Regions from separate parts of the Lachnoclostridium phytofermentans ISDg genome, predicted to be linked through region 2. Evidence: predicted binding sites of a transcription regulator. Region 2 holds the regulator's gene; each other region holds the start of a gene.

Region 1 (5,632 bases), 1.2 Mb from region 2:
CTTTATCACAGAAATAAATTCTTTGCCATCACTGAGAGAAATTCGGAAGAAATCGGACAAAGCCTCAATCATTTCAGATAGCTCAAGGGCGTTATGATCATAGGCTCTCCATTGAAGATTATCCAGTGTATTATATAAAAAATGAGGGTTAATCTGTGATTGTAATACCTGAAATTCAGCAGTACGCTTTGCCACTTCTTCTTCCTTAATTCGTTCCATTAGAAAGGAAATCTGTTCCGTCATTGTGTAAAAGTTATTGGCAAGGAATGCAAGTTCATCCTTTTTGCCACTGATTACCTGTTTCGGTAAATCAAAACTTCCATCCTTTACAAGTTGCATTGCTTTTGAAAGCTTATAAATAGGAGCAGTAATGGTACGAGAAAATAAGAAACAACTTACGATAGATATGGCAAGCATAAGGATCCATATCACTAAAATGGTATAGATTAAGTTTTGTGTATGTAAATTTAATTCCTTCAAAGAAGTCATAGTACATAAAGACCAACCATTGGAGTATGGAATTGGAGAATAAAATACCACTTGTTCTTTCCCTTTTTCTTCTTTAAATGAAAAAAGACCAACGTTCTTTGCTATTGGTTCTTTGATATGCGACACTAAATTTGCCAGCTCAGATGCGCTTATGCCTTGAATTGGATTGCTGGTATAAAGATTTCCTTTGGAATCCATAATCCATGAAGAACCATTATAAAAATCAATGCCTTCTGTAATTTCAGATAATTTATACAGAGAAATCGCACCATTAATAAATCCAATTTTTTCATTCTCATCATCGTATATTGGATAACAAATGAGTGTGATTGGCAAGCTATCTGTTTTAGAAAGTAAGGGAGTACTAATGATGTATTCTTCATCGGTTGACATGGCATGTTGAAAATAATCACGTTTGGATACGTCAATGGTTTGTTCATCACAGACATAACCAAGTCCATTTGTCGTTCCGGCAGCAAATGTCCCGTATTCATTTCCATAATGCTCTCCAACATTTTGATTTAACCGTTTGATAAAAGTTTGTAAGCTTTTTGTTTCCATTGTTCGAAGTGCTTCCGTCTGACTAATCACTCGAATTTCACTTATTCGCTGATTCAACCAAGAGCCAATTTCGTTTGCCTTTGACTCAACAATTTGTGTATTCAGGTTTTCTAAACTTATTTGATTGGAAGTTAATATTCGATCTCTTACCATAAATAAAAGGCAAGAGAAAGCAAATGAAATACAAATACTAAATAGTAATGCAATTTTTGTATGCAATTTCATAAGGTCCCTCTTTCAAGCATTGAATGTTCGTTAAAGTACAAAAATACGAAAATTAGTGTAAATACAAATCGCTGTCAGTATACTATAATCTAAATTATATGACAAGTATTTAACAAACTTTTTGACAAAAATAAATAATTTCAATGAAAAACATTCGATTATACAACAATAAAATGGAAGAAATTCGAATGTGTTTTCGATTGTTGAGAGGTTTTAGCACAATGGGAAAGAGGAGAATGAAGATGAGAAAGTCAAAATTAGTAGTTCTTGGGTTAATTGCGGCTCTTGCACTAACAGGCTGTGGCTCAAAAGCAAAAGAGGAACCAAAAACATCACCAGATACAGACGCAACGGCAACAGCCATTCCAAGTGGGACTTTCACTGGAGAAGGTGAAGGAAAAGGTGGAAAAATCAAAGTTGAATTAACATTAGAAAATGGAGAGATCAAAAAGATTGATGTTCTTGAAAATAACGAAACTCAAGGATTTGCAGATGCAATGCAAACGATTACTGATGCGATGATTGGAACAAACTCATTTGACGTAGATTCTGTAAGTGGTGCTACCTTAACATCCACAGGATTTAAAACAGCAGTAGAAAATGCATTTGAAAAAACAGGTGCTTCCAAAGATCAATTGGTTGCAAAAGAAGCAGCGGGAACAAGTAATAAAGAAGAAAGAGAAGCAGCGTATACTGCTGATGTAGTTATAGTTGGTGCGGGTGGAGCTGGTTTAACAGCTGCAATTGAAGCTGCTAACAACGGAGCTTCTGTTATTTTACTTGAAAAGATGCCAATGGAAGGTGGTAACACATTAATTTCTGGTGGTGAATATGCAGCACCAGGCAACTGGCTTCAAAAAGAAGAAGGTATTGAGGATAGTAAAGATCAATTCTATGAAGACATCTTAAAAGGTGGAGACTATGAAAATGATCCGGAACTCGTTCGTGTCTTAGCAGATCATGCATTAGAATCTGCAGAATGGTTAAAAGATGAAGTAAATGTAACATTTGAAGATTACATGCTTTTCTTTGGTGGACATTCTGTAAAACGTAGTTTAGTTCCAAAAGATGCAAGTGGTGTGGAGTTAATTAGTAAATTGACAAAAAAAGCGGGGGAAGTTGGTGTAATTACTCACTTAAATACTACTGCAAAAGAACTAGTTGTAGAAAATGATAAAGTGGTTGCAGTAAAAGCAGAGTTTGACGGAAAAGAAATCACTTACAGTGCAAACAAAGGTGTTATTCTTGCAACTGGTGGATTTGGTTCCAATCTTGAGATGAGAGTAAAATATAACCCAGAAATGAATGAAAAGATTCTTTCTACAAACTCTGTAGGTAGTACCGGAGATGGTATTACAATGGCAGAAAACGTTGGAGCAGAACTTGTAGATATGCAATACATTCAAACTTATCCAACATGTGATCCAGAACTCGGAACACTTCTTTATGTTGGTGATGTTCGAATGGAAGGACGTTCTATCCTTGTAAATAAAGAAGGAAAACGTTTCGTAGAAGAATTAGAACGTCGTGATGTTATTTCAAGAGCAGTGGTAGCACAAACAGGTGGAGTTTCTTACATGTTCTGGGATGAAGCTTCCATGGTAGCAAGTGGCGTTAATGTAAAGCACCAAAGAGAATATGATTACTTAATTGAAAAAGGTATCCTTATAAAAGCAGATACAATCGAAGAAGCAGCTGCATTCTTTGATATTGATGCCGAAGAATTAAAGAAAACAGTAGAAAAATACAATGAATACGCAAAGAATGGTAAAGATGAAGAGTTCAATAAGAGAGGTACATTAACAGCATTTACAGGTGGACCTTACTATATCATGAAATCCAAGCCAGCAATCCATCATACAATGGGTGGTATTAAAATCAACACAGATGCAAATGTAATCAATACAGACGGAAACATAATCAAAGGGTTATTTGCTGCTGGTGAAGTAACTGGTGATATCCATGGCACAAACCGTTTAGGTAGTGATGCTATTGCAGATATTACTGTATTTGGTCGTATTGCAGGTAGAAACGCTGCAAAAGCGGAATAATTAAAAATAATGATTCGATAGAAAAAATAAGCTGTTGTCAAACTAACGTAAGAATAGTCTGGCAGCAGCTTATTTTTTTCACTAAAAACCCTATATGTTGTAGTTGTTCTATTGATACTACTTGTTAATTGGAAACGATAATGATAATATTAGTTTAGATTATGTCAAAAATGGGAGAACTATGTCTGGAAAGAAGGGTTAACAATGTTAGAGGTAAATCACGTACATAAGGCTTATCAAAATCATACTGCTGTAGAGGACATTAGTTTTCAGATGAAGCAGGGCGAAATTACAGGTTTAATTGGTCCAAACGGTGCGGGAAAATCAACGACAGTATCGATGATCGCAACCTTACTTCGACCGGACAAAGGGCAGATTCTTTTCAATGGAGAGGATATTGCAAAAAACCCTAAAATAATCCGAAGTTCCTTGGGATACGTACCTCAAGACATTGCACTCTACGAGTCACTTACTGGAATGGATAATTTTGAATTTTGGGGAAATGCCTATCATTTATCAAAAGCACTGAAGAAAGAACGAATAAAACAATTGAGTGATATGATAGGTTTTACCGAGAGTGAGTTAAATCGAAAAGTGAAAGAGTACTCCGGTGGTATGAAAAGAAGATTAAATATTGCGGTAGCACTGCTACATGAACCCCAATTAGTAATCTTAGATGAGCCAACCGTTGGGATTGACTTACAATCGAGAAAACAGATTTTATCTGCTATTGAACAGTTAAAGAAGGCTGGAACTGCTATTTTATATGTAGGTCATTATTTAGAAGAAGTAGAACGCTTGTGTGACCGAATTCTTATTTTCAATCAGGGAAGATGTGTATGGAATGATACCGTATCAAATTCTCTAATCCAAAGTGGTAATAAAATATCCTTAGAGCAGCTCTATGAGGAATTAAGTATTAATTAAAGAGATTAATTGAGATAAAAGGTGTAAGATTGTAATCCATAAACACATTTTGCACGCAATTATTATGGCAACTTTAAGATAAAAAATTATAGATTTCTAAACGAAGTAATATAGTCATATCCGTTTTAAAGTCTTATAGATAAAACGATTGGCGCTTGGAGGTTAGAATGAAGAAATATAAATTAATCATTCAGATAGAACAAATAAAGAAGTATCTAGAGCAGGGGCAATTAAAAGAAGCATATGATTTGGCTGAAAATGTAGATATTAAAAAGTTAAAAAGTATCTCTGATTTAGGTGTAATTGCAGAATGCTACTTTCAAAATAAAAAATATGTGGAAGCAAAAGAACTGTTTGAGCAAATCTATGATACGGTTAGAACGAGAAGAGTTTTGGCGCAAATAGTTCATCTGTCAATTAAATTAAAGGATATTATTGAGGCGAATTATTATCTAGAAGAATTTATTAAAATAGCTCCAGATGATTTTTATCAATATATATTCCGTTATAGCATCGATAAGTTAATGAAAAAGCCTATCGATGTATTAATTGCGGACCTAGAAAAGCTGAAAGAGGTCGAATATATTGAATGTTGGGCTTATGAGCTTGCAAAATTATATTATAAAAGTGGTAATGAAGCAGCCTGCCGTAAAGAATGTGAAAAAATCATATTGTGGTTTGGCAACGGTGAATATGTAGATCGCGCAAAGGCCCTTCTGGCCTTTTATAATGGTGAATTAGATTTAGAGCTGTTACTTGACGCTTCAAAGCAAAAGGACAGTGAAAATAAGGAAAATGGTCCTAATCATATAGATAAACATGTAAACGAGGTAGAAGAGAATACGGAGTACGAGAACCTCGAAGATAGATGTGCTGAGGAAATTTCATATCAAATTGACGAGAACAAGATAGAGAGCAAGGATAATTCTCCAAAAGATAGAAATGATATTAAAGTGGACGACTTTGACGCACTTCAAAACAATTTAGGGCAGGATGATGGAGCGGAAGAGGATTGGGAACTAGAGCATGAAGAACTAGGGAATGAGATGATAGAGCCTGAAGAAGTATTCCAAGAAGAGTTAATTCAAGAGAAAATAGAACTTGAAGAAGGCTTAAAAGAAGAGTTAGAACAAGAAGAAGGATTTAAAGTAGAAATTGGACAAGAAGAGATAGAACAAAAGTTAGAAGCAAAGAAGTCAGAGCAAGACATGGGCTTACAAGCGGAGAAAATACAAAATAGAGAAGAACAAGCTAACATAATTATTCCACCCGGATTTGGTAAGTCAAAACATAAGTTATTTCATAAAAAGTATGATCAACAAGAAGCTAACATTGGAATGGATGATTCTACAAAGGTTAAAACTTGTGATGAAACCATA
Region 2 (5,632 bases):
TGTCGGCTGGTATCCTATTCTACTCATACCAGTGTCAAGCTTTATGTGAATTTTGGCTACCTTGCCAAGAGTTCTTGCAATTTCATCCAATTTTTCTGCCATCGACAGTTGAAAAACTGTCTGAGTCAAATCATATTGGACTATTTCGGTCAGAAGTTCTGGAGCCGTATATCCTAATATTAAGATAGGCTTTGTTATACCTGCCTCACGAAGCTCTATTCCTTCTTCCACAATCGCTACTGCATAAGCTTCTACGTCATTATCAATAGCTCTTGCAATTGGAACCGCTCCATGGCCATAACCATCTGCCTTAATTACAGCAAAAATCCCAGTCTCTTTCTTTATGTTCTTTCTAGCTTCCGCAACATTATGAATAATAGCATCCAAATTAATATTAGCGCTTACACGCAAGTATCTTTGATTATACGTTTCTTCAATCATGATTTCTTAAAACCTCCGGCAACGCTTCGATCATATCCCCAGCTAACATAGAGTAGGTTGATTTTACTTTGGCGGCTTCTTCTCCTGCCAGTCCATGAAGATACACACCTAGTGTTGCTGCCTTTCCTGCTTCAAGTCCCCCTGCTATCAATCCAGCAATGATTCCCGTGAGTGCATCGCCGCTGCCTCCGGTCGCCATTCCATGGGTACCGGATACATTGATATAACGCAAGTCTTTCGAAGCAACGATAGTCCTGCTATCTTTTAACACATAAATCATTAAGTTATTATAAGTACAATAGCTGGCTATGTCAATTAAATTACAAGGAATTTTATTAAGTGGATATAAAGTAAGCCTAGAAAGCTCCTTTAAATGAGGTGTCAAGATAGTTCCTTCTGGTAGTATTTCCTTTATATAGTAAATTCGTTGATGCAAACGTTCAACCTCGTCTGTTAGCTGTAATACATCAGGTATCATTTCATCTGCCAACATAGCCAGTAAATTAATTCCATCTGCATCTACAATAAGAGGCACTTTCGCTTCTTTACATACTTTAAGCAATAATTTCTTAGCGATAGCCTCTACCCCTAGACCTGGTCCTATAACAATCACAGTTGCAAACTCCAATGCTTTGTTAACCTGTTCCTCATAATCCTCCTCATCATAGGCTGCAAACAAAGCTTCCGGAAGCATTCCCTGAAGCACAGGAATTGCCTTCTTCGCTGAAAGGATCTTTACTAAACCCGCTCCCATACGATATGCTGCTGCCGCACTAAAATAAGCTGCACCAGTCATGCTTTCTGTTCCTGCAATCACGAGTACTCTTCCATAGCTCCCTTTATTGGAATATGGCATTCTGATTGGTAGTTTATCTAAATCAGTAGTTTCGTAGTAAGTGTAGGTAAGACTGTCCAGTTTTTCCTTTGCAAATCCGATATCCGCGATATGAATCTTTCCAGCATAAGTTGCCCCTGGGTAAAGCAATAGTCCAAGTTTTTGTTCACCAAAAGTAACCGTTTCGTTTGCTTTTACTGCACAACCAAAGACTTGCCCATTACTTGCACTAATACCAGACGGTATATCAATCGAAACCACATAACAGTCACTTTGATTAATACTTTGGATCACCTTCGCATATTCACCACTCACCGGTTTGCCAAGGCCTATACCAAAGATACCGTCAATTACTATATTATATTCTGTTATTTCCCATTCGGTACGGATGGATAACCCTAAATTTTTCGCAATCTTCCACTGTTCTCTACATTCTTTCGAAAACTTTTCCATTTCACCGATGATTCCGATGGTTACGTGATACCCCCATAAATGCAAAATGCGAGCAGCTGCAATCCCATCACCGCCATTGTTGCCGGTTCCGCAAACCGCGATGATCTTATCGGTCGGTTTTGCATGTTCTCTGACTTGTTCCGCCACATAAAGTGCTGCACGCTCCATGAGAACCATTGCTGGAATTCCAATCTGCTCGATTGTTTTCTTATCTAAGTTTTTCATTTGCACCGCATCTAGTGCATACCGCATAACTAACCGCCTCCTACTCCCGGATAATCTCACCTATTACATAGGCACTAACTAATTCCTTCGTATTTGTTATAGAGACATGAATCCTCTCGACATTATGTTCCTTCGCTAAAATTTCTGCATTTCCATATAAATTTACATAAGGTTTCCCAAGATTATCGCGTAGTACTTCAATCTCATTTGGTGCAATCGCACGAAAACCTGTTCCAAACATTTTTACAACTGCTTCTTTTACAGCAAAATTCGAAGCTGCCTTTCGTATATCCGAAAGAAGCAGCTTCTGTTCCTGCTCCGTATAAATCTTCGTAAGAAATGTTTTCCGTTCGCAAGCTTTCACTACACGGTTAATTTCTATCATATCCGTGCCAATTCCAAAAATCATGGTAAGAAACTCCACTCTAATTCATTATAGTAAATCTTGTTCTTCGTCAATCTTACGCATCATCTCAGTCCCTAGCATGTCATAGAGATATGTATAAGTTCCACGATAATCTTTCTCGATTTCAAGTTTTTGCTTTTTTAAATTTCGCAGCTTTACCTCAGTTTCCCTGATTTCATCTTCTAAGGATTTTTTTCTTAAATTCTTTTCAAATATGTTACCATAGCAACTCTGTAAACTCTCAACCATCAATTCTTCATTTTTTGCAGCTATTTCACCTGGTAGTTTTTCGAGACTGTCCTCTGCAATCAATAACTTTTGATTGATATCTTCAATAAGTTTTTGATTTTTAGCTAATTTTCTTTCTTTTAGCCTACCAATCGGTGTATGATCAACTTCCATGTTATCCATTATTTCCTGCATCAGTTGAGACTTATATCGTTTCAATCCTTTGATGTCATCTAAGACTCTGCTCTGATCCTTCATCAATTCGACAAGTTCATCCCTTAACCTTCGTTGTACTCCAGACATCTTTTCCTCAGGGAATAAGTTGATAAAGCGTTCATCAAGTGTTACTATTGGAATCTTTCGATTTCGAAAGATTTGACGAAGACTCATTTCAGAGAATACTTTACTCCGATTTATTTTTCTTGGTTCCATCCTTGAAGGTTCCACATAACTTGATACTTTCACATTCTCAAACTCAAGATCGAAGTCTTCATCTAAATCATCCAAATCGCTTAAAGATTTCGTCTTTGGTTCCGACTTGTCGCCAAAACGTTTTCCTAATCTCAAATACTCTCCCCCGATTCTTCTGCCGCTTTTAAATTATACGACAGTCTCATAAGGCTTTCTGCCAAGTGAACATTTTCAACCATAACATCTTTTGGTAAATTTAGATCTGTTGGTGCAAAATTCCATATTGCATGAATACCAAGGCTAACTAAATCTGCCGCCACCTGCGGTGCTTTTGCTTTTGGTATCGTTAGTGCTGCTATATTCACAGTATTTGTTTTCATAAATTCTTCTAGTTCATCAATTAAACGGATTTCAATTCCACGGATGGATATTCCTATCAATCTAGGATTAACATCAAATATCCCACAGATATAAAATCCTCTTCTCTCAAAATCTGTATAATTTGCAAGCGCTTGTCCTAAATTACCTGCTCCAATAATAATAACATTATATTTCTTATCCAGACCAAGTATTTTACCAATCTCGGTATAAAGATATTCTACATTATAACCATATCCTTGTTGACCAAAACCGCCAAAGTTATTTAGATCCTGACGAATCTGTGATGCTGTAACATTCATCTTTTCGCTTAACTCTTTCGAAGAGATACGCACAACATCATTCTCTAATAATTCTCCAAGATAACGATAGTATCTTGGAAGACGCTTGATAACTGCTGATGAAATTGTTTTATCGTACATGCTAACCCTCCATCTTTCCTTCCAGGTTGTCCTATTCTTATACCCCAAATCTATAAGATTGTAACCCTGGTATTACAACAGACTATACACAGATAGGATGTGTTCTTATTATAAATATTATAGTAAATTGTGAATAACCTGTCAATGATTTGACGTAGGATACTACGTATGTTAGAATATTCTACAGTTAATATGCACCTGCGATACACTTCTATTCATAGAATTTGCAGGTGTTAAGAAAGTGTGAAGAAATATTGTCTTCTTATCATGCAAAATGAAATACTTATAAACTTCATTTTGCTTTTTTATTCACAAGGAAAAGTTCGGAAATCGTACTTTTTCATTAATCGGATTGGCGGTGCAAAGTGCGCACCTTTTATCAGAAGTTTAAAAAGCAAACTTCTGATAAGTTATATTATCGGAACAAAAACATGTTCCAATAATCGGATTGACGGTGCAAAGTGCGCACCTTTTATCAGAAGTTTATAAAGCAAACTTCTGATAAGTTATATTATTGTGAAGCTCTTATACAGCTTCCTTTCAGAAGTGTGAGGAAACATCATGATACTAGCATGTAAGAATATTAGTAAAAGCTTTGGAACGACTCCAATACTCGATAAAGTCGCTTTCCATGTAAATGAGCGTGAGAAAGTAGCTATCGTAGGAATTAATGGTGCAGGAAAGTCTACCTTAATAAAAATCATCATGGGTGAATTAACTGCCGATGAAGGAGAGATTATCTTTGCTAAAGGTGCAACTGTAGGATATCTTGCTCAACATCAGGACTTATCCACAGATAGTACCATTTATGAAGAAGTTTTAGCAATAAAATCAGATATAATTAAAATGGAAGAAACAATTCGCCGTCTTGAAATAGATATGAAATCAGCTACTGGCGCAGAATTAGAACGAATGCTTTCTTCCTACTCAAGACTAACACATGATTTTGAGTTAAAGAATGGATATGCCTACCAAAGTGAAGTAATTGGTGTACTAAAAGGTCTTGGCTTTACGGAGGAAGATTTTAACAAAAAAGTATCAACCCTTTCTGGTGGACAAAAAACACGTGTAGCTCTTGGTAAGCTTCTCTTAAGTACACCAGATATCATCTTCTTAGATGAGCCTACCAACCACCTTGATATGGAATCTATCGCTTGGTTAGAAACTTTCTTAGTGAATTATTCTGGAGCTGTTGTTGTAATCGCCCATGACCGTTACTTCCTTAATAAAGTAGTTTCCAAGGTTGTGGAATTAGATAACACAAAGGCGACAATGTTCGAAGGAAATTATTCTGACTATGCAATGAAAAAAGAACAACTTCGTGAAACCATGATTCGTCATTACTTAAATCAGCAGCGTGAAATTAAACATCAAGAAGAGGTCATAGCAAAACTTCGTTCCTTCAACCGCGAAAAATCCATAAAACGTGCGGAAAGTCGTGAGAAGATGTTGGATAAAATAGATCGCCTTGATAAACCAGTTACTGTAAATGATAAGATGCATATAGCCCTTGAACCAAATATCATAAGTGGTAATGATGTACTAACAGTGACTGATTTGCGTAAATCCTATGGTTCTCTAACACTGTTTGACCAACTAAATTTTGAGGTAAAACGTGGTGAAAAAGTTGCGATTATCGGTAATAACGGTACTGGTAAAACAACCATCTTAAAAATAATTAATCAGATTATCAATGCCGATGCTGGAGATGTAAAACTTGGTGCAAAGGTTTTTGTTGGTTACTATGATCAGGAACATCATGTTCTTAATATGGACAAAACAATCTTTGACGAGATTCAAGATACGTATCCTAATATGGATAACACAAGAGTA
Region 3 (5,632 bases), 990 kb from region 2:
GAGAGATATCTTACCGAAGTTTTGTATTTCCTCTTTGGACGTTAGAAAGCTTGGAGCTTTTTGTTTTTCCGTAAATAAATCCCTTCCTACTTCATAACCTGTACGTACTGCAGGAGCGATAGTTCCATCTTTTATGGCACTTCCTATTACTTTCACCTCTACACCCTTTGCTTCTAATTCAGAAACCAAAGATTGATCCGGTCTAAATCCAAGAGAAAGTACGACTGCATCTGCAGATACATTTACTTCTGCATGGTCTTCCAATCTCTCCAATAAAATACTATCCGTTTTTATCTCTTTTAAAGAATGTCCTAGCAAATATTCTACACCGGATTTAGCCAAGCGGCCACAGACATCAGCTACATTGGTATGGTTTGCATTGGGGGCAGGCTTGTCAAGCATATCAATAATGGTAACCTGATTTCCCTCTTCAAAAAGATATTCTGCAGTCTCTAGTCCTGTAAGTCCTGCACCGATAACAGCTACTTTTTCCCCTTTTAATGCTGATTTACCTGACAGTACCGATTCCACCGTAAATACGTTGTTGCCCATTATACCAGGAATTTTCCCAGGAATAATGGAGTTAGAGCCTGTAGCAAGAATTACTGCATCTGGTTTATATTCCATAATCATATCTGCAGTTGCTTCCGTATTTAACTTTACTTCTACTCCAATACGCTTAAATTCACCGTTATAGTAATCAGCAATCCACTGCATACGTTCTTTTAACGGTGGTTTCTTAGCCAGATTAACAGTTCCTCCAAGTTCACTTTGACGGTCAAGCAAAGTTACTTTTACACCACGGAGGGCAAGGGTTTGTGCTGCACACATTCCTGCTGGCCCACCGCCAACAACTACTGCAGTGTGTCCTTTGGTATCGTGAACAAGGTTCCCATATTTCCGTTCTCTTGCATATCTTGGGTTTAGTGCACATTCCGGCGGTATACCGGCAGCATTATATTCATTCAGACTTTCAAAGCAACGTAGGCAAGAGATGCATTTGCGTAATTCTTTTTCTCTTCCTTCCAGTACTTTTTTACCCCACTCTTCATCGGCATTCCAAGAACGTCCCATGGAAATAAAATCTACTACACCTTCTTCCAGGAATTTTTCCGCTACTGCAGGGTCTCTAAATACAGATACACCGATGACTGGAATTTTTAAATGACTTTTTACTGCTAAAAGCATGTCATGTCTCCAACCCTGTGGAAAAGAAATAGGTTCAATACAGGTCATACCTGTTTCATATAATCCGCAGCTGATATCAAGAAAGTCAATACCTGCCTGCTCTAAAGCCATGGCAATTTTTACACCATCCTGAATATGGATATACTCTTCTGTTACACCTGTCTTATCTAAAAATTCTTCTACACTTAATCGAATACCTATTGGGAAATCAGGACCACATTCTTTCCGAATTCCATTGATAATTTCAATAATAATCCTTAGGCGATTTTCAAAACTTCCGCCGTATTCGTCTTCTCTTTTATTTGTATAAGGAGACAGAAACTGATGCAACAGATATCCATGTGCTGCGTGTAATTCTACGCCGTCACAACCTGCTTTTTTAACTCTTACTGCACCTGCGATAAACTGCGAAATCAATTCTTTTATTTCATCTATGGTAAGTGCACGTGTCTCCTGTTTTACTAATTTACAAGGAATAGGGGACGGTGCAACTACTGGCTGTCCGCCAAGAAGTGCAGACACCGTTTCACGTCCAGGATGATGCAACTGTATAAATATCTTGCTACCATGCTTATGTACTGCTTTCGCAAGTTCAGCCAGTGGACCGATATGACTGTCTTTTGTGACGGACAGCTGCCTCATAAGCCCTGCTCCATGCACATCATTGATACGGGTAATCTCTGGTATAATGATTCCTGCACCGCCAATTGCTCTCGCTTCATAAAATTCAATCATGTCTTCAGACGGTGTCCCATCAAGATTGGCAAGTCCACATCCCATTGGTGACATGACCAAACGATTCTTAATAGTTACCTTTCCAATGCTTCCCACTTCAAATAATTTGTTATACATCTTTTTCCTCCTATTATGTTCTTATATAAGAAATAATCTGCATTAAGCTATAACCTTTATAATGCCATAAGAATACGTTAAAATCAGTAATTCGACAACGTGTATTATGAATGATAAATATTTGACAATTTGTTTATCGTGCACTATAGTAAAACTATATTTTATACAGATCATCGCAGAAATGGGGAAAAATATGACATTTACGAAGTTAATAGAAAGAATTTCAGAAGAATATTCAATTGATATCCTATCCCAAGGGGAAGATTTAGAAATACAGGATGTTGCTTTGATTGATAATAAACATGATAATGCGATTAGGACTACTCTTTACTTTGGTTATGACAAACAATTAACAAACGCTGTGTCGGTTCCATATCAATGCATAATTGCTCGCACGGATCTTGCAGCGCCTCCCCTTTCCACTGTGGGTAATATTGCTTTAGTATCGGAAGACTCTTTATTTACTATATTCAACGATGCAAAAGCTTTGATTGAAACGACTCGTAAAGGGATTGGAATTTTTGAGGAACTTACTGCTCTCGCAGATAAAACCCATAACATTGAAGCCGTTATTGATGCTGCCTCTGTAAGGCTTGGAAATTCTTTACTATTCTGTGATATGAACTTTAAAATCATTGCCAGTTCTACTTCTGTCCCTGTCCTCGATCCTCTTTGGAAAGAGAATACGAAACAGGGATACTGCTGCTATGAATTTATTAGTGAAGTAAAAGAATTGAAATCTATACGTAACGCTTCTCAGACTACAGCCGCTGTTGAAGTTACCTGCATCAAATCCCCTTACCGTAAGTTAAGCAGTAAAGTTTTTCATAATCAAACTCAGATTGGGTTCTTATTGATGATTGAAGGAGAGAACAATTTTCTTCCTTACCATTTTGAAATGCTAAGCATAATAAGCCATGTTATTAGCTACACCATAGCGTACTATACACCTAACCTTTTTGAAAAAAACAGCCTTTATCATGAATTATTATATGATATGCTGATTGGTGCGCCTGAAAAGGATATCATGCCAAGACTGGCAGAACTACATTTTCCTGACAAAATGCTGGTTCTATTCATTCGTCCTACAAAATATCTTGGACTACAGTACTTAAAAAGCTCTGTATGCAAGAATCTGAAAATACAGATTCCCGGTACCCATGTTACTTATCATAAAAACGGTATTGTGGCGGTAATTCCGTTAAAGGAAGATACTGAAATGAATTTAATGTTACTAGAACTATTGAAATGCTTTTCAAAAAAGGAACACATACGAATTGGAATCAGTAATTCTTTTGCTTGTATTGAAAACTTTGTAAGCCATTATGAACAAGCCCATGCTGCATTAAAGTTGGGTCATAAATTAAACCCGGAAGGTTTGGTATACCACTATCAAAATTATCAGATTTTTGATTTGTTTTCGGAAGCAAAGAATCCCGATAAATTAGGACGGTTCTGCCATCCTGCTCTGGCAGTTCTCCGTCAGTATGACCATGAAAACAGTTCCCAGCTGTATAAGACCTTATGTGTCTTCATAAATAAGGGATGTAACATTAAATTAACTTCAGAAAGTTTATTTATTCACCGAAATTCACTTGTCTACCGTTTAAATCGTATCACTGAATTAAGCCAGGTTGACCTTTCAGACATTAATACGCTTTTCCTGCTTCGACTTTCTTTCCTCATTGACCAGTATAATGAGCAAAATAAAAGCTCGGCTAAATCCTTTCAGCCTAATAATGCATTAACAATTTAAAATACTCGTGAAGGAGTAGTTTTGCGTGGTAATCTACTATTTCCAGTATCGGGTTCGCCGATTTCATCACTTCATGCATATTATGGAAATTGTTTTCAGCTATAAAGACCTCTTTGGTTGATAAAAAATGACGATATAGCCCATCTCTGCTCAAGCCGCAGCTATCACAAATGTCTTTCATCGTGATAGCAAGATAACCCTTATTAGCAAATAATTGCATTGATGCGTCGATAATATTTTGCAGTTATTCCTGCGTGATCGGATGGCCAATGGTTCCTACCCTTGATCTAGCATATTCTCGGCAGACCTTCTCCGTAAAGAACATCAATTCTTCGGGTTCCCTGTAAAGTGGTCTTCATGGTAACACTTTTTCCTTCTGTTATTCTGCCGATGATTGCCGCATTCTTACCATAGACGCTACTTCTCATGGCCTCCAGAGCCTTCTCTGCCTGTTTTCCAGGAACTACGGCGATCATCTTGCCTTCATTAGCCATATATAATGGATCCAGCCCAAGGATATCACAAAAGCCGCGTATCTCATTACTGATGGGCAGTGCTGTTTCTTCAATTTCGACACCACAGTTCGAGCTGTCGGTTATCTCATTTAAGATGGTGGCAAGTCCGCCTCTAGTCACATCTCTCATGAAATGAACCTTTATCCCTTCTTTGATGAATTTGTTTAGAATTCCTGTTAACGGTGCACAGTCGCTAGAAATCTCATTTTGTATTCCCATGCGCTCTGACATGATTGCTGCATGGTGCTCGCCAAGATTTCCAGAGAGAAGAATTGCGTCCCCCTCCTTACAAGCTGACACACTTACCCCATTTACGGCGATCTCACCAATTCCGGATGTATTAATATATACACCGCCCTTACCTTCGATTACCTTGGTATCACCAGCAACAATTTTCACCTTTGCTTCCTTTGCTGCCCTTGCCATAGACTCTGCAATCCGCTCCACAGTCTCAATTTCCGTACCCTCTTCTAATATGAATCCGCAGGTCAGATACTTCGGAATCGCTCCCATCATGGTCAGATCGTTGACCGTACCGCAGACTGCCAATTTACCGATGTCACCGCCCTTGAAGAACATAGGCGTTACCACAAAGGAATCCGTTGTATAAGCAATTTTACCAGATACATTAAGAACTGCGGAATCCTCCAATCGGTTCAATATGGAATTGTTAAAATGCTTTAAAAAGATATCGTGGATCAGATTACTAGTTTGAACCCCGCCACTACCATAAGACATATTTATTTTCATTCTCTTGCCACCTTTTTTATCTGATCTTTTCTTCCTGAATCCATCTGTACCACTATCTGTCCGCACCATAAATTAGAAACAGATTACCCTCTGTTTTTATACCAGATTCCACAGGCACCTTCCACCGATACCATACAAGGCCCAATGGCATTGAGGGGAGAACATACCTTACTGAATAACGGGCATTCTACTGGTTGAATCCGGCCTAGGATAACGTCACTGCAACGGCAGCACTTTGGTCCGACGGATACATAGGCTTCCAGTAGGCTTCCTGCATCATATTTCTCGTAATCCTTCTTTAACCGAAGTGCAGATCCTGGTATCACCCCAATCTCTCTCCAGTCATCATCCACTACTTCAAAATATTGATTTACCAACTCCTGTGCCTTTATATTCCCTTCTCCACTTACTACACTGGTGTAGAGATTCTTAACGCTAAAGCTCTGGTGCTTAATCTGGCTTATAATCTCATATACAGCACCAAGAATGTGTTCACCTTCAAAGCCAGCGATGACACAGGGTTTGTGATATTTTTTCGAAAGACTATCATAAGCATCACTGCCGATAATTA
Region 4 (5,632 bases), 2.0 Mb from region 2:
TGCAATCCCTTCCTTTTTCGAATTATGCGTTTGATTTTGATTTTCTACTTTTGCCTTTTGAGTAGTACTGTTAAACTTTTCGTTTTGTTTCTTTTGCTCTCTTTTCTCAGAATTATTCGAATGAAATGAATTATTATTATTCATATGGCCTCCCTTAATGTGTTTTAACATATTCTGCCGCACTTTTTGCAGCAATTCTTCCAAAAACTACAATATCACATACCGCATTACCACCAATTCGGTTCGCACCGTGGATTCCTCCAGTAACTTCTCCTGCTGCGAATAACCCTTTGATTGGCTTGCCATCCGTAGAAATTACCTCTGCCTTCGTATTAATCTCTACACCACCCATCGTATGATGAATTGCAGGTGCTACTTTAATTGCATAATAAGGTGCTTTTGAAATAGTTGTCTCCATACCAGTGGTACGATTGAATAAATCTTGTCCCTTTTCTGTAATTGTTTTATTCCAATTTGCCACTGTCTGGATTAATTTATCTGGATCTACATTAATATCACTTGCAAGTTCTGAAAGATTATTCGCTTCTTTTACGATATCTGCATTGATATAACTTTCTACAGCACTTAGTTTCTCTCTTAGTTGTTGATCAAAAATTAGATAAGCGGAACTCCCCTCTTGTTCTAAAATTGCATTAGACAGTGAGTTTCTCGTACTTAATTCATTATAAAAACGCTCTCCGTTACGATTCACTAGGATTGCTCCTTGACCACGAACAGATTCTGTTATCATAATACTGTTTTCCTGCTCTACTGTCGAATGGGTTTGAATTTGATCCATATCAACTACATTTGCACCGATATCCTGTGCCATTATAATACCATCACCGGTAGCTCCAGGAGTATTCGTTGTTTTATAACCAGCAAGCTTTTTATCATATTCCTCTACCATAGCTTCATTAGCACCAAATCCACCTGTTGCAAGAACAACAGCTTCACATGCTATTTTATAGTCTTTCTCTTTTCCCTTTGCTAAAACTCCAGATACTTTACCTTGATCCATTAAAATTTCAGTTGCTTTTGTATTATATAGTATATCAATTCCATTACTTTCTATATTATTTAGAAAGGTATTCACAATGTAATTTCCAATTGGTGCTCCGCCTTCTGGTGCATGCATTCTCTTAAAAGTAGCTCCACCAGAAAATGATAAATTTGTTAATGGTGCTCCAATCGAATCTAACCAAGCGATAGCATCCGCTGAATTCTCCACCATAGTACGTACTAAAGCTTCATTATTTAAATATTTTCCGCCTTTCATGGTATCTGCAACGAAACTCTCAACTGTATCTGCAATTCCCAGTTGCTTTTGAAGAGGAGTATTTGCTGCATTAATACCACCGGTTGCCTTTACGGTATTCCCTCCCGCCATTGGCATCTTCTCTAAGATAACGACAGATAGCCCTGCAGCCTTGGCTTCAATTGCTGCTGTCATTCCAGCCCCACCTGCCCCGATAACACATACATCAACTGCTATCATTTCTTCTGGTAGTGAAGCTCCTTTTGTCGCTTCTGGTTCTACTGGTGCCAATTTAGATACATCGACACCAGCACTTGTAAGTGCTGCTGTAACTGCTTCTATAATTGCTTTACTTGTTGTAGTTGCACCGCTCACAACATCAACCTGAACTGATTGTTGTTCCTCAATTTTTGGTGGTAAGTCACTCACTGCAATGGATCCTATGTTCTTTGTCTCATTTGGTCCAAATACATTAACTGATTCAATTCGGTCATTACTTAGGACAACTGTCGCGGTTATTTCTCCGCCATACCCGGATGCTTTTCCTTCATAAGTTCCGGGTGTAAACCTTCCGCCCGCGGAAGGCGTTGCTGAGGGTGTAGCTCCTCCCTCGTTTTGTTTCTTACTACAAGACATTAATACAAATGCCATGATTACAATCATAGCGATTGCAACAATACGCCTTTTCATAATATTCTCCTTTACTAACAATAAAGCACAAAACTATTACGTTCTCTTATTGTTAAATATATTGCACTGCCAATTTCACAGTTGCTACCAATAGTTTGTATACTTTAATTGGAATTTATGTGTAAAAGAGAATATTATTTGGATTCTTTGACTTTCCACTCCTTAATGGTTGTTCCTAACACATTCTTAATCCGCTTACCCGCTTTCTCTAACGCTGTTGTAGTATTTCCTTTTTGAAACTCTTTTTGTGTCGGGACAATCACATAGTGTTTATTTTCATAAACAGGAAAAACTTTTAGTGGATAATATCCTGATTGCTTTAATGTTACTTTCCCATCTTCCTTACTAACCAGAAGGCGCAGGATGATTGTATCGTTATTTGCTTCGGTAGCCATACTTGATACAAAATTCCCCATAGAATACATGCATAGTACTTGTCTTTTATCACTTGTCTTTATGTATACTGCTTCTTGTAAACAATGAGGATGTGATCCGATAATAACGTCCACTCCAGCCTCTGCCATTTCTTTTGCATGTTGTTTCTGAAGATTCGTAATCTCTGTTGTATTTTCTATTCCCCAATGATTATACGCTATAACAAATTCTGCCCCAGCCTTTTTTGCTTCCTTAACATCACGTTCTACTGACGCTTTACTATAACAGTTAACAAAATTATTTAAATCATTTGCGGATAAACTTTGACGAAAATTAATATATTCCGTATAACTTAAAACCCCAATTTTAATTCCATTTACTTCATAGATAAGAAACCTAGGTAAATCATTTCCTAAGTAAGTTCCTACTTGTGCTATATGATATTCCTGTAATTTTTCTATTGTTTCTCTAATTCCGGCCATTCCACCATCGAGACAATGATTATTTGCAGTAACTACTGCGTCAAAACCTGCATACCGTAAAGCATCTAAAAAAGTTCCAGGCGCATTGCAATTAGGGGAACCTTCTATTGTTTTTTGTTCGTAGGTATAGTAATTTGAATGAGATGTTAAGGTTTCAAGATTTCCAATGACCAAATCACTATTTGAAAATATTTGTTTCACAAAAGAAAAACTATCATTAAAAACATATGTACTTTTACTCTTTGCCCCATACTGTTGAGCACGTAAGCACATAAGATCTCCAGTTATCATCACAGTCGCGCTTTTTGCGATATCCATTGGTTCATCCTTACCACTTAGTAATATTAGCTCGTCTTCGCTCATCTTTTTTCGATAAACACCATCATCCTCCAATATATAACGGTTCTTACTTATCTTACTTAGAGGCTGGTATGCTTTTCTTATTAGAGTTTCTTGCTTTTTTGCAAATACTATCTGACTTTTAAAGTTTGTACAACATAGGAATATAAGTATAAAAGTAAGAAGGAAAGCCCCTATATTTCGTAAGATATATTTCATATTCATAGTAAACTTTGTATTAATGCTAAACTTAATATTCATACTAAACATAATCTCCATATTAAAATTAAATATCATTTCTATCATATGCTCACTTGTCCCATAATATTCCACTAGAAATCCAGGTTATTTTTCTATACCATATTCACACAGTTACTTCTATAGATAAATTATGAGATAAACTATGTCTACAATAGCACACGGTGGGATACATCTTGGTTTTTACTCAGTATGAGCGAAACCTATTATTTTTAGCTATTCATCGATTTACTTATCACTTCATGGGAGTTTTACTAGAATTGTTAGACATGAGGAATTTTTATGAAAGGAAAAACACATATTATCGGTGGTCTTGCCATCTCAGGATTACTGCTTTATTGTAATAAAACTTATCACTGGGATTTACCCATTACATCATTTGATTATATCACTGCATCTGTATTAGGTTCTTTATTGCCAGATATCGACCATAAAAAGAGTTTTCTTGGGTCAATTGTTCATCTACCGATCAAACATAGAACCCTTACTCATAGCTTACTATTTTTATTTATTACCAGTATTATCGTACTTCAATTTAACTTAAGTATTGCTTTAGGGCTTTTTATTGGCATTAGTAGTCATTTAATTCTAGACATGTTACCACTACGTTCAAAAGGTATCTGCTTGTTTTATCCTTCGAAAAAACGCTACAGTTTCTTTCGTATTCCAAGATAAAAGAGTAAATGAGCTTGGAATCTACTGTGCTACCACAAAATTTGTGGCATCTGAATGCTCTGCATGAAAAAGACCTGTTGCAAAATATGATACCTTAGGTTTGGTAACTTATTTTGCAACAGGTCCTTTTGCCCCTATTATAAATCTTTTCTTTTTTCCTTCGCATGAAGCATAAAGGCTCCTAACAGCATAAAACCGATGATAACCAGTAGTATGTATATAATATCTACTTTAGCAGGTGCTTCCTCTGTATTAGCCTGTCCTTCTTGTTTAGGATTCTCTTCAATCGGCTTGTTCGCTTGTTCTTTAGGCAAAGTTTCCGATTTTATTAGGAAAGTATCAAATACCACAGACTGTAATACGGTTACGTTATCAATTCTTTTGTCAGATTCCTCTGAATATGTCGGTATAATTCCAAACGCCTCCATTGGATGAACTGAAGCTGATAAACATAACATTATCATTAGCATGAAAATGACTTTCTTCAATAAATTCACCCCTTAATCGTATACTCATATGTTAAATTTTGATATCCCCACATTTATTATAAGACGTTTGGAATTATATGTCAAACATTCATTTGTAATTTTTTACATTTCTATACAGTAATTCACATTTCATAAAGTTTAAACGGTTTATCTTTCTATTATGTAGTTGATTTGTGAAATTACTTTTATATATCATCCTACATTTTAATTATAAATAACTCTTTTTACAGATTATTTAATTTTTTACTTGATCCTTATTATATTTAAGTAACATTAAACTTGTTGAAAATCCTCTTTATAAATTATTTATTTGTTTTAATAGGTCTAATTTTTTCTACCAATTGTTCTCTTATAACTTCACAATTAGTATGATCCTAATTTTTCATGACACTTTCTTCAATTTTCACTAAGAAGATTCATTTTCTACACTATCTCAAGGTGTTTTGTATTATTCAAATATAAGATTCCACGTTTTCCATTCTCATATCGCAAACAATGGATTCCCGTATCACCAGTTGCATGCCAAATTTCAGATTCTATTGGTTGTTTTTCATAAGCTAACAAGAGCTGATTGATCATGCCACCATGTGATATGACAACCACGACCTCTTGTTCCTTATTGTTAGAAATTATCTCGGATAGTATAGCTTCTGCGCGAAAACGAAACTCTAATTTGGACTCCATCTCATATCTACTCTCGTGTATTGGCAAATCTGGAATCTCAGGATACTTACGTTTTGCTTCTTCACGATCTATTCCTGCTAATTTCCCGTTATTAAACTCCATTAAACCTTCTCTTAATTCAATTGGTACTTTAGTTTCCATTGATACCAAACTAGCAGTTTCTTCTGCTCTTAACAAAGTACTGGAATAGATTCTGTTAACTGAATAATTTTTACTAATCCACTTAGCTGCCTTACCTGCTTGTTCTCTTCCCCTATCCGTTAAAGGAAAATCAGCACGCCCTTCATGTACATCCATTAAGTCACCCTCTGACTCTCCATGGCGTAATAATAGAATAATCATAGAACCCTCCATTCTGTTGCAATACTCTATCTCCTACCCTT

The links. The regulator Rex, encoded in region 2, represses fermentation and respiration genes when NADH is low (regulators of the CRP and FNR family bind a similar motif). The targets are predictions, from matches to a motif close to ATTGTTAANTANTTAACAAT.
Region 1: CPHY_RS20100 (flavocytochrome c) is a predicted target of Rex. The motif match lies at 1,373-1,392, and genes of this name have one in related genera.
Region 3: CPHY_RS09040 (oxidoreductase) is a predicted target of Rex. The motif match lies at 2,150-2,169, and genes of this name have one in related genera.
Region 4: CPHY_RS17090 (flavocytochrome c) is a predicted target of Rex. The motif match lies at 1,997-2,016, and genes of this name have one in related genera.

What each region holds. Positions count from the first base shown of each region.
Region 1 is NC_010001.1:4,771,385-4,777,016, reverse strand. It holds gene CPHY_RS21080 (cache domain-containing sensor histidine kinase) at 1-1,275, opposite strand, end outside; gene CPHY_RS20100 (flavocytochrome c) at 1,518-3,326, shown strand; gene CPHY_RS20095 (ABC transporter ATP-binding protein) at 3,531-4,253, shown strand; gene CPHY_RS20090 (tetratricopeptide repeat protein) at 4,421-5,632, shown strand, end outside.
Region 2 is NC_010001.1:1,151,438-1,157,069, reverse strand. It holds gene alr (alanine racemase) at 1-441, opposite strand, end outside; gene CPHY_RS04820 (bifunctional ADP-dependent NAD(P)H-hydrate dehydratase/NAD(P)H-hydrate epimerase) at 434-1,981, opposite strand; gene acpS (holo-ACP synthase) at 1,995-2,363, opposite strand; gene CPHY_RS04810 (hypothetical protein) at 2,388-3,155, opposite strand; gene CPHY_RS04805 (redox-sensing transcriptional repressor Rex) at 3,152-3,799, opposite strand; gene abc-f (ribosomal protection-like ABC-F family protein) at 4,361-5,632, shown strand, end outside.
Region 3 is NC_010001.1:2,141,024-2,146,655, reverse strand. It holds gene CPHY_RS09040 (oxidoreductase) at 1-2,040, opposite strand, end outside; gene CPHY_RS09035 (PucR family transcriptional regulator) at 2,234-3,796, shown strand; gene CPHY_RS22645 (hypothetical protein) at 3,774-3,977, opposite strand; gene hypE (hydrogenase expression/formation protein HypE) at 4,084-5,061, opposite strand; gene hypD (hydrogenase formation protein HypD) at 5,145-5,632, opposite strand, start outside.
Region 4 is NC_010001.1:4,018,112-4,023,743, forward strand. It holds gene CPHY_RS22010 (hypothetical protein) at 1-144, opposite strand, end outside; gene CPHY_RS17090 (flavocytochrome c) at 155-1,948, opposite strand; gene CPHY_RS17095 (CapA family protein) at 2,083-3,405, opposite strand; gene CPHY_RS17100 (metal-dependent hydrolase) at 3,685-4,077, shown strand; gene CPHY_RS17105 (hypothetical protein) at 4,215-4,565, opposite strand; gene CPHY_RS17110 (histidine phosphatase family protein) at 4,989-5,591, opposite strand.